DNA from 3 places in the Solibacillus sp. FSL K6-1554 genome. Region 3 is predicted to be linked to each of the others. Evidence: a T-box and tRNA genes for the amino acid it is inferred to sense, from the RefSeq annotation. Region 3 holds a T-box; the other regions hold tRNA genes.
What was found. The T-box of region 3 lies ahead of MHB58_RS13290 (valine--tRNA ligase). A T-box ahead of a tRNA ligase gene usually reads a tRNA of that ligase, here a tRNA-Val.
Positions count from the first base shown of each region.

Region 1: it encodes a tRNA-Val, which carries the amino acid that the T-box ahead of MHB58_RS13290 (valine--tRNA ligase) is inferred to sense. The anticodon was not compared.
Region 2: it encodes a tRNA-Val, which carries the amino acid that the T-box ahead of MHB58_RS13290 (valine--tRNA ligase) is inferred to sense. The anticodon was not compared.

Region 1 covers NZ_JBBOSS010000001.1:238,026-241,272, forward strand. The annotation lists rRNA gene MHB58_RS01165 (23S ribosomal RNA) at 1-1,184, shown strand, start outside; rRNA gene rrf (5S ribosomal RNA) at 1,248-1,363, shown strand; tRNA gene MHB58_RS01175 (tRNA-Val) at 1,373-1,448, shown strand; tRNA gene MHB58_RS01180 (tRNA-Thr) at 1,458-1,533, shown strand; tRNA gene MHB58_RS01185 (tRNA-Lys) at 1,540-1,615, shown strand; tRNA gene MHB58_RS01190 (tRNA-Gly) at 1,666-1,740, shown strand; tRNA gene MHB58_RS01195 (tRNA-Leu) at 1,745-1,833, shown strand; tRNA gene MHB58_RS01200 (tRNA-Arg) at 1,861-1,937, shown strand; tRNA gene MHB58_RS01205 (tRNA-Pro) at 1,961-2,037, shown strand; tRNA gene MHB58_RS01210 (tRNA-Ala) at 2,046-2,121, shown strand; tRNA gene MHB58_RS01215 (tRNA-Ser) at 2,141-2,233, shown strand; tRNA gene MHB58_RS01220 (tRNA-Asp) at 2,260-2,335, shown strand; tRNA gene MHB58_RS01225 (tRNA-Phe) at 2,346-2,421, shown strand; tRNA gene MHB58_RS01230 (tRNA-Ile) at 2,428-2,504, shown strand; tRNA gene MHB58_RS01235 (tRNA-Asn) at 2,514-2,589, shown strand; tRNA gene MHB58_RS01240 (tRNA-Glu) at 2,592-2,663, shown strand; gene MHB58_RS01245 (hypothetical protein) at 2,778-3,200, shown strand.
Region 2 covers NZ_JBBOSS010000001.1:2,966,789-2,970,035, forward strand. The annotation lists tRNA gene MHB58_RS14715 (tRNA-Glu) at 73-144, opposite strand; tRNA gene MHB58_RS14720 (tRNA-Ser) at 147-237, opposite strand; tRNA gene MHB58_RS14725 (tRNA-Asn) at 251-326, opposite strand; tRNA gene MHB58_RS14730 (tRNA-Ile) at 336-412, opposite strand; tRNA gene MHB58_RS14735 (tRNA-Gly) at 424-497, opposite strand; tRNA gene MHB58_RS14740 (tRNA-Phe) at 501-576, opposite strand; tRNA gene MHB58_RS14745 (tRNA-Asp) at 582-657, opposite strand; tRNA gene MHB58_RS14750 (tRNA-Met) at 661-735, opposite strand; tRNA gene MHB58_RS14755 (tRNA-Ser) at 781-873, opposite strand; tRNA gene MHB58_RS14760 (tRNA-Ile) at 894-970, opposite strand; tRNA gene MHB58_RS14765 (tRNA-Met) at 978-1,051, opposite strand; tRNA gene MHB58_RS14770 (tRNA-Ala) at 1,078-1,153, opposite strand; tRNA gene MHB58_RS14775 (tRNA-Pro) at 1,162-1,238, opposite strand; tRNA gene MHB58_RS14780 (tRNA-Arg) at 1,247-1,323, opposite strand; tRNA gene MHB58_RS14785 (tRNA-Leu) at 1,343-1,431, opposite strand; tRNA gene MHB58_RS14790 (tRNA-Gly) at 1,438-1,512, opposite strand; tRNA gene MHB58_RS14795 (tRNA-Leu) at 1,558-1,642, opposite strand; tRNA gene MHB58_RS14800 (tRNA-Lys) at 1,659-1,734, opposite strand; tRNA gene MHB58_RS14805 (tRNA-Thr) at 1,741-1,816, opposite strand; tRNA gene MHB58_RS14810 (tRNA-Val) at 1,826-1,901, opposite strand; tRNA gene MHB58_RS14815 (tRNA-Glu) at 2,958-3,029, opposite strand; tRNA gene MHB58_RS14820 (tRNA-Ser) at 3,032-3,122, opposite strand; tRNA gene MHB58_RS14825 (tRNA-Asn) at 3,136-3,211, opposite strand; tRNA gene MHB58_RS14830 (tRNA-Ile) at 3,221-3,247, opposite strand, start outside.
Region 3 covers NZ_JBBOSS010000001.1:2,662,454-2,665,700, forward strand. The annotation lists gene MHB58_RS13290 (valine--tRNA ligase) at 1-1,388, opposite strand, end outside; T-box leader at 1,446-1,812, opposite strand; gene MHB58_RS13295 (hypothetical protein) at 1,930-2,121, shown strand; gene MHB58_RS13300 (alanine racemase) at 2,165-2,773, opposite strand; gene hemL (glutamate-1-semialdehyde 2,1-aminomutase) at 2,829-3,247, opposite strand, start outside.

The DNA of each region.
Region 1 (3,247 bases), 2.4 Mb from region 3:
AAGGGGTGCTTCTTTGGGTGCATAGCCTAGAGAAGCCGCAGTGAATAGGCCCAGGCGACTGTTTAGCAAAAACACAGGTCTCTGCAAAACCGTAAGGTGACGTATAGGGGCTGACGCCTGCCCGGTGCTGGAAGGTTAAGAGGAGCGGTTAGCGCAAGCGAAGCTGTGAATTGAAGCCCCAGTAAACGGCGGCCGTAACTATAACGGTCCTAAGGTAGCGAAATTCCTTGTCGGGTAAGTTCCGACCCGCACGAAAGGCGTAACGATCTGGGCACTGTCTCAACGAGAGACTCGGTGAAATTATAGTACCTGTGAAGATGCAGGTTACCCGCGACAGGACGGAAAGACCCCGTGGAGCTTTACTGTAGCCTGATATTGAATTTTGGTACAACTTGTACAGGATAGGTAGGAGCCAGAGATCTCGGAGCGCCAGCTTCGAAGGAGGCGTCGGTGGGATACTACCCTGGTTGTATTGAACTTCTAACCCATGCCCCTTAGCGGGGTAGGAGACAGTGTCAGGCGGACAGTTTGACTGGGGCGGTCGCCTCCTAAAGAGTAACGGAGGCGCCCAAAGGTTCCCTCAGAATGGTTGGAAATCATTCGTAGAGTGTAAAGGCATAAGGGAGCTTGACTGCGAGACCTACAAGTCGAGCAGGGTCGAAAGACGGGCTTAGTGATCCGGTGGTTCCGCATGGAAGGGCCATCGCTCAACGGATAAAAGCTACCCCGGGGATAACAGGCTTATCTCCCCCAAGAGTCCACATCGACGGGGAGGTTTGGCACCTCGATGTCGGCTCATCGCATCCTGGGGCTGTAGTCGGTCCCAAGGGTTGGGCTGTTCGCCCATTAAAGCGGTACGCGAGCTGGGTTCAGAACGTCGTGAGACAGTTCGGTCCCTATCCGTCGTGGGCGTAGGAAATTTGAGAGGAGCTGTCCTTAGTACGAGAGGACCGGGATGGACATACCGCTGGTGTACCAGTTGTCTTGCCAAAGGCATCGCTGGGTAGCTATGTATGGACGGGATAAGTGCTGAAAGCATCTAAGCATGAAGCCCCCCTCAAGATGAGATTTCCCATTACGCAAGTAAGTAAGACCCCTGAAAGACGATCAGGTAGATAGGTTCGAGGTGGAAGTGCGGTGACGCATGCAGCTGACGAATACTAATCGGTCGAGGACTTAACCACATTTTATTGCGCAATTCAATGAAACGTTTATCCAGTTTTGAAAGAATGAAATTCTTTCAATAGTGAAGTGATGATGGCAAAGAGGTCACACCCGTTCCCATACCGAACACGGAAGTTAAGCTCTTTAGCGCCGATGGTAGTTGGGGGCTTCCCCCTGTGAGAGTAGGACGTCGCTTCGCTAGAATATTGGAGGATTAGCTCAGCTGGGAGAGCACCTGCCTTACAAGCAGGGGGTCGGCGGTTCGAGCCCGTCATCCTCCACCATTTCTAAATGCCGGTGTAGCTCAGTTGGTAGAGCAACTGACTTGTAATCAGTAGGTCGAGGGTTCGACTCCTTTCGCCGGCACCATTTAGAGAGCCATTAGCTCAGTTGGTAGAGCATCTGACTTTTAATCAGAGGGTCGAAGGTTCGAGTCCTTCATGGCTCACCAGTTTTATAAAATTATACATACTGTCAGAATAAATAGATCTTAAGCATTTTGCGGAAGTAGTTCAGTGGTAGAACACCACCTTGCCAAGGTGGGGGTCGCGAGTTCGAACCTCGTCTTCCGCTCCAAAATGCCGGGGTGGCGGAACTGGCAGACGCACAGGACTTAAAATCCTGCGGTGAGTGATCACCGTGCCGGTTCGATTCCGGCCCTCGGCACCATTTTATAATTCTTATCTCTAATAATGCGCGCCCGTAGCTCAATTGGATAGAGCGTCTGACTACGGATCAGAAGGTTGTGGGTTCGACTCCTGCCGGGCGCGCCATAATATATTTTTACTGACATATTCGGAATGTAGCTCAGCTTGGTAGAGCACTTGGTTTGGGACCAAGGGGTCGTAGGTTCGAATCCTGTCATTCCGACCATTATTTATGGGGCCTTAGCTCAGCTGGGAGAGCGCCTGCCTTGCACGCAGGAGGTCAGCGGTTCGATCCCGCTAGGCTCCACCATTTATATTTTATTCCCTTTGGAGGTATACCCAAGTCTGGCTGAAGGGATCGGTCTTGAAAACCGACAGGCGGGTAACACCGCGCGGGGGTTCGAATCCCTCTACCTCCTCCATTTTTAATATTTTTACTTTAGATGTTGGTCCCGTGGTGTAGCGGTTAACATGCCTGCCTGTCACGCAGGAGATCGCCGGTTCGATCCCGGTCGGGACCGCCATTTTTTTTATGGGTTTGTAGCTCAGTTGGTAGAGCATTAGATTGAAGCTCTAAGTGTCGGCGGTTCGATTCCGTCCAAACCCACCATACTATGGGCCTATAGCTCAGCTGGTTAGAGCGCACGCCTGATAAGCGTGAGGTCGATGGTTCGAGTCCATTTAGGCCCACCATAGTATTATTCCGAAGTAGCTCAGTTGGTAGAGCATCCGGCTGTTAACCGGCAGGTCGCAGGTTCGAGTCCTGCCTTCGGAGCCATTGGCCCGTTGGTCAAGTGGTTAAGACACCGCCCTTTCACGGCGGTAACACGGGTTCGAATCCCGTACGGGTCATATACACTTGAAAGAAAACACATTGCAGATTTTGCAATGTGTTTTTTGTTATTTTAAAAATGAATTCAACATAGGGAATTATTTGAAATACTGAATGTTAAGGAGTTTGAAGAAATGAGTATGATAGCCTATATAGGCTTTAATTTTCCGATAAAACGAAATGAAGGTGATGTAGAACATGAATATGAAGTTGACTATGTTTGCCCCGATGCAGAACATCTTAACATAGTTAAACAAAAGCATTTTACGACACCCTATATCTTTGAGATTTTACAATTTGCAAATCCTATTTGGGAATTGACGGACTATAATAAGGCTTATTCTCCACATAACTATGAAAAATCTAAAAAAAATTTTCTCGATTTATGTCATTCTCTAAAAGAATTGCTCCCGAAGGGTGATATTTGTGAAATATACATCTGCTGGGATGGAGAAGAAAATGAAGACCTTGAAGTTGAATTGAAGATTAATTTAAATGATTTACAAATTGAAGCCATTGAAATATATGAAAAGTGCTTTATTCGTGTAGAAAACTAAAGGTTAAATTAGAGTATGAGTATTGTCATGAAAGGAAAATAATTAGA
Region 2 (3,247 bases), 300 kb from region 3:
TTCTCCCTTTTATACAAAAAAAACGCCAAGTACATTGTAACAGTACTTAGCGTTTTTTTGTCTACCTATGTATGACCCGTACGGGATTCGAACCCGTGTTACCGCCGTGAAAGGGCGGTGTCTTAACCACTTGACCAACGGGCCGATGGCGGAGACAGAGGGATTTGAACCCTCGCGCCGCTTACGCGACCTACACCCTTAGCAGGGGCGCCTCTTCAGCCTCTTGAGTATGTCCCCAAAAATAGAAAAATGGCTCCGAAGGCAGGACTCGAACCTGCGACCTGCCGGTTAACAGCCGGATGCTCTACCAACTGAGCTACTTCGGAATAATACTATGGTGGGCCTAAATGGACTCGAACCATCGACCTCACGCTTATCAGGCGTGCGCTCTAACCAGCTGAGCTATAGGCCCTATTTAAAAACTGGAGCGGGTGATCGGAATCGAACCGACAACATCAGCTTGGAAGGCTGAGGTTTTACCACTAAACTACACCCGCATATGGTGGGTTTGGACGGAATCGAACCGCCGACACTTAGAGCTTCAATCTAATGCTCTACCAACTGAGCTACAAACCCACAAATGGCGGTCCCGACCGGGATCGAACCGGCGATCTCCTGCGTGACAGGCAGGCATGTTAACCGCTACACCACGGGACCATTTGGTTGCGGGGGCAGGACTTGAACCTGCGACCTTCGGGTTATGAGCCCGACGAGCTACCACTGCTCCACCCCGCGATAATATTATGTTTGAACCTGTTTTAAGTACCCAGTTTGTAAAAATGGAGGAGGTAGAGGGATTCGAACCCCCGCGCGGTGTTACCCGCCTGTCGGTTTTCAAGACCGATCCCTTCAGCCAGACTTGGGTATACCTCCGTTATATTTAATACGTTAACTGGTGGACCTTACAGGACTCGAACCTGTGACCGGACGGTTATGAGCCGTCTGCTCTAACCAACTGAGCTAAAGGTCCTTTAAGATGGCGGCAGAGGGAGTCGAACCCACGACCTTTCGGGTATGAACCGAGTGCTCTAGCCAACTGAGCTACACCGCCAGGATCTTTATTTTGGTTACAAATTATGGTGGAGCCTAGCGGGATCGAACCGCTGACCTCCTGCGTGCAAGGCAGGCGCTCTCCCAGCTGAGCTAAGGCCCCATAAATGATGGTCGGAATGACAGGATTCGAACCTACGACCCCTTGGTCCCAAACCAAGTGCTCTACCAAGCTGAGCTACATTCCGAAATAATATGGCGCGCCCGGCAGGAGTCGAACCCACAACCTTCTGATCCGTAGTCAGACGCTCTATCCAATTGAGCTACGGGCGCATACTGTTTATTTAAAAGATGGTGCCGAGGGCCGGAATCGAACCGGCACGGTGATCACTCACCGCAGGATTTTAAGTCCTGTGCGTCTGCCAGTTCCGCCACCCCGGCATTTTTTGGAGCGGAAGACGAGGTTCGAACTCGCGACCCCCACCTTGGCAAGGTGGTGTTCTACCACTGAACTACTTCCGCAAAATGCTTAAGATATTTTTACTCTGACAGTAATATGAAATTAAATGGTGCGGGTGAAGGGAGTCGAACCCCCACGCCTTGCGGCGCTAGATCCTAAGTCTAGTGCGTCTGCCAATTCCGCCACACCCGCTAAGCAGTATATAAACTGGTGAGCCATGAAGGACTCGAACCTTCGACCCTCTGATTAAAAGTCAGATGCTCTACCAACTGAGCTAATGGCTCTCTAAATGGTGCCGGCGAAAGGAGTCGAACCCTCGACCTACTGATTACAAGTCAGTTGCTCTACCAACTGAGCTACACCGGCATTTAGAAATGGTGGAGGATGACGGGCTCGAACCGCCGACCCCCTGCTTGTAAGGCAGGTGCTCTCCCAGCTGAGCTAATCCTCCAATGGGTATTTGCTGATTACACTTTCGTAACCGCATGTCCTATCTCTTAAGGACAAGATTTATATTATCATTACTTTTTTTATAATGCAATACCTTTTTTGAAATTATTTTTAAAAAATATATTATTTTCTATTTTTTCCATGAACCAACTGAGATTGCTCATGAAAACGTTTACTTAGTATAACGAAATTCTAATATGTTTGTCTAATTTTATCAAGGCTTGTTTTTAATATTTATAAATCATTCTGATATAATTATTAATATTACTTATAAATATCAAGTGTTTTAGAATATACGACTACTTATTTATACATTTTATATACTGAAGCTGTCAAGAAAATGTCCGTACTTTTATCATTATTTTTTTTAAGTATTGATATAATGTACATTTTATTTATTTCCACCTATTGGTTTCTCAATATAGTCTTTATCTTTATGTTATTTTCATTATTTTTATTATTCTATAATAATTATTTCCGTGTTTAAATACGCTTAGAATTGCGCTATTTCATTAAATGATTTTGATGCATACCGCAGCCTTATTGGGATTCCACGATTCGGCCGTTAAATCCTTGTTATTTCACCTTTAAATTGCTTTTTACCATGTTCTTTAATGAACCGGGGATTTGATACCTCTATTTGAATTAATGATGGGAAATCCGATTAAAAAGCCCTCTAACATAGTGTCAACTAAACTTCTTGCATGCTCACAATCGACCTTCATTAAATAACCGGAAAATCTCTGCTTTCTTTTTCGCTCCTGCCTACTATCTTGTTCTCCCTTAATCCATGTTTAGTGATCGAGGATGTATGCTTTTTCACGCAGTATCAATAAAACAATATAATCTTAAAGTAGATTCCGTTTGTGGGTTAATTGAATAAAAATATTTCAACACAGTTTTTTTATCTTTATTATAAGACAGCATAATATTGTGTAAGAAATTTCATCCCTTAAATTTAGCAGCATTGTTTATTATCTTAAGAGAGCTTTTACCGCAACAAAAAAACGCCAAGTACATTGTAATAAGTACTTAGCGTTTTTCGTCTTCCTATGTATGACCCGTACGGGATTCGAACCCGTGTTACCGCCGTGAAAGGGCGGTGTCTTAACCACTTGACCAACGGGCCGATGGCGGAGACAGAGGGATTTGAACCCTCGCGCCGCTTACGCGACCTACACCCTTAGCAGGGGCGCCTCTTCAGCCTCTTGAGTATGTCCCCAAAAATAGAAAAATGGCTCCGAAGGCAGGACTCGAACCTGCGACCTGCCGGTTAACAGCCGGATGCTCTACCAACTGAGCTACTTCGGAATAATACTATGGTGGGCCTAAATGGACTCGAACCAT
Region 3 (3,247 bases):
TCCATTGTAGAAAACGGCCATAAAGCAGATGAGAACCACGTATCAAGAACATCTTCGTCCTGTGTCCAATTCTCAGCATCTTCAGGTGCTTCTTTTCCTACATAAAGCTCGCCTGTTTCTTTGTTGTACCAAGCTGGAATTTGATGACCCCACCATAATTGACGTGAAATACACCAGTCATGGATATTTTCCATCCAGCGGTTATATGTGTTTTCAAAACGATTTGGTACGAAGTTTACTTTTTCATTTTCATCTGCTTGCATTTTTAATGCTTCTTTAGCTAGTGGAGCCATTTTTACGAACCACTGCTTAGAAAGGTATGGTTCTACAACAGCATTCGTACGCTCTGAGTGGCCTACTTGGTGTACATGTGGCTCGATTTCTATTAATACGCCTGCCTCTTGCAAATCCGCAACAATTTGCTTACGGCATTCGAAACGATCCATACCCGCATATTTACCAGCTAAGTCATTCATTGTACCATCTTCGTTCATTACTAAAATACGTTCTAAGTTATGACGATTACCAACTTCAAAGTCGTTCGGGTCATGTGCCGGTGTCATTTTTACAACACCTGTACCGAATTCCATATCTACATAGTCATCTGCTACAATTGGAATTTCACGACCTACGATAGGTAAAATGACAGTTTTCCCTACTAAGTGTGCATAGCGCTCATCTTCCGGGTGTACAGCTACACCAGAGTCACCTAGCATTGTTTCCGGACGAGTTGTTGCAACGCGTAATTTACCTGAACCATCAGCAAGCGGGTATTCCATATGATAGAATGCGCCTTCTACTTCTTTGTGAATTACTTCGATGTCTGAAAGGGCTGTTTTGGCAGCTGGGTCCCAGTTAATAATACGCTCACCACGGTAAATGTAGCCTTTTTCGTATAATTTAACGAATACTTCTTTTACAGCATCCGATAAACCATCGTCGAGTGTGAAACGCTCTTTTGAATAGTCTAAGCCTAAACCTAATTTCGACCATTGTGCACGGATGTGAGAAGCGTATTCCTCTTTCCATTCCCATGTTTTTTCAAGGAACTTTTCACGGCCAAGATCATAGCGGGTAATACCTTCACCGCGCAATTTTTCTTCTACTTTCGCCTGTGTCGCAATACCCGCATGGTCCATACCCGGTAACCATAGTGCGTCATATCCTTGCATGCGTTTCATACGAATTAAAATATCTTGCAATGTTGTATCCCAAGCGTGGCCAAGGTGCAGCTTACCTGTTACGTTTGGCGGTGGGATAACGATAGAGTATGGTTCCTTATCGCTTGTTGGATCTGCTTCGAAAAATTTGCCTTTTAACCACCATTCATAGCGGCCGGCTTCAGTTTGCTGCGGATCGTATTTTGTTGGCATTGTAATTTCCGTCATGATGAATCTCTCCTTTGTCACCTTATTATTGGACATAAAAAAACTCCCTTCGTCTTAAAAAAGGACGAGGGAGTTAATTCGCGGTACCACCTTTATTTCCGAGCGGCTTAATTCAATCGTTCGCATTCTTCGTCTCCACTCGGCAATCCTCACGAACTATTTGTTCATTGTCGTTGCTTCGCTTCGTCGTTCCTTGACTGGCAAATGCATCTTTTCAGCATTTCCCCGTCATGCGCTCGCATAATTTCCCTTAAGCTTTTCGGCACTTCATTCGATAACGGTGTTTAACCGGATCCTAGCTACTGTTGGTTCACTAAGTCAGCTCCTAGGCTACCTTCTGCATGGTTGATGGAGAAACTTTTCAGCTACCGTTTCCTCTCTTGCCATCGATCTCATACGTACTCTTCCTAATCTTCGCTTCAATTATATAGTTGCACTTTATTTTAAGCTGTTTTTAATGAAATATCAAGCACGAATGGCGAATATACTTTAACACGTTATCCGTTCTCTTCACATATACTATGCAAAAGGAGTCTGGACATTGCGAAAAAACTACAATCCATATTTATTGCCTCCATGGCTGAGAAAATTCCGTTTCTTTATGCGCCATTGTATTTTGCCGATTACGATTTTTCAGGCGATCCGAACGGTCTTGCTTCCGACAACGGGTGATATATTATTGCTGGCCCTTCTAATTTTATTTACTTACTTATTGCTCACAGATTTCATTTAACAAAAAAATGTTCCGTAAGCTTCAATTCTTACGGAACATTTATTTATTTTTTTATTTGTATTTGTACACGGCTATACGCATCGGCCAACTGTTCCAGGAAGTCAAGCTCATGTGGAACGGTTTGGGCCAGCTGCGTTGATTCTACCTCTACTTCTGCTTCTACTTCTTTTTCCGCTTGAAGTCGGGGTTGTACTTCTTCTACAGGCTTTTGCTCCAAAACGATTTCTTCAACTGGTGCGGGCTTCTCAACTCCAGCTATTGCTTGTACTTTCTTTTCCACATCACAATGGACAGCCCAGCTGCATGAGCAGTAGCCATTATTTGGTTCTACTTTTATGTCATTTATGCGAAGTGAGACAGATTCAATATCATCGTTTGGAAAATCTACTGAAAAAGGCAGGGCATATTCGAAATAACCATGATCTTTTTCAATATCCATATGCTCGATATAGATACCTTCCTCCGTTTCATCCTCGCGTGCTACATGATCAAATTGAATATTTCCTTTTACTACATAAATTCCTCTTACTACGACGGAATCTTCATTAATTTCTTCATGCCATTTCGGTTCTACTACTATTTTAGAATTCTCTTGAACATTTCCTAATTGCTTTGGAAATGTAAATGTCTCTTTCATTTCCCACTGTTGCATAAAAAATCCCCTCCCTACGCTTACATTATGCATAGAAAGGGAATTTATGATTTAATTATCGTGCTAATTTTCCAAAGACATTATGGAATGCCTGAACTGTTTTTGCGATTTGTTCTTCCGTATGCGCTGTTGAAATAAATAGTCCTTCAAATTGTGAAGGCGGCAAGAAAATTCCTTCTTCAGCCATCAGTTTAAAGTATTCAGCAAATAGCTCTAAATCCGAACTTTTTGCCGAATCAAAATCAATTACATCTTCGTTTGTAAAGAAGAAACCAATCATCGACCCTGCGCGATTCACTGTATGTGGAATATTGTATTTCGTCGCTGCTGCACGGAAACCTTCTTCCAACTGGTCTCCTAGCTTGCGGAAGTATTCATAAGAGTCTTTGTTTAAGCGGCTTAATGTTTCATAGCCGGCTGTCATAGCAAGTGGATTACCTGATAATGTGCCTGCTTGATAAATCGGGCCTGCCG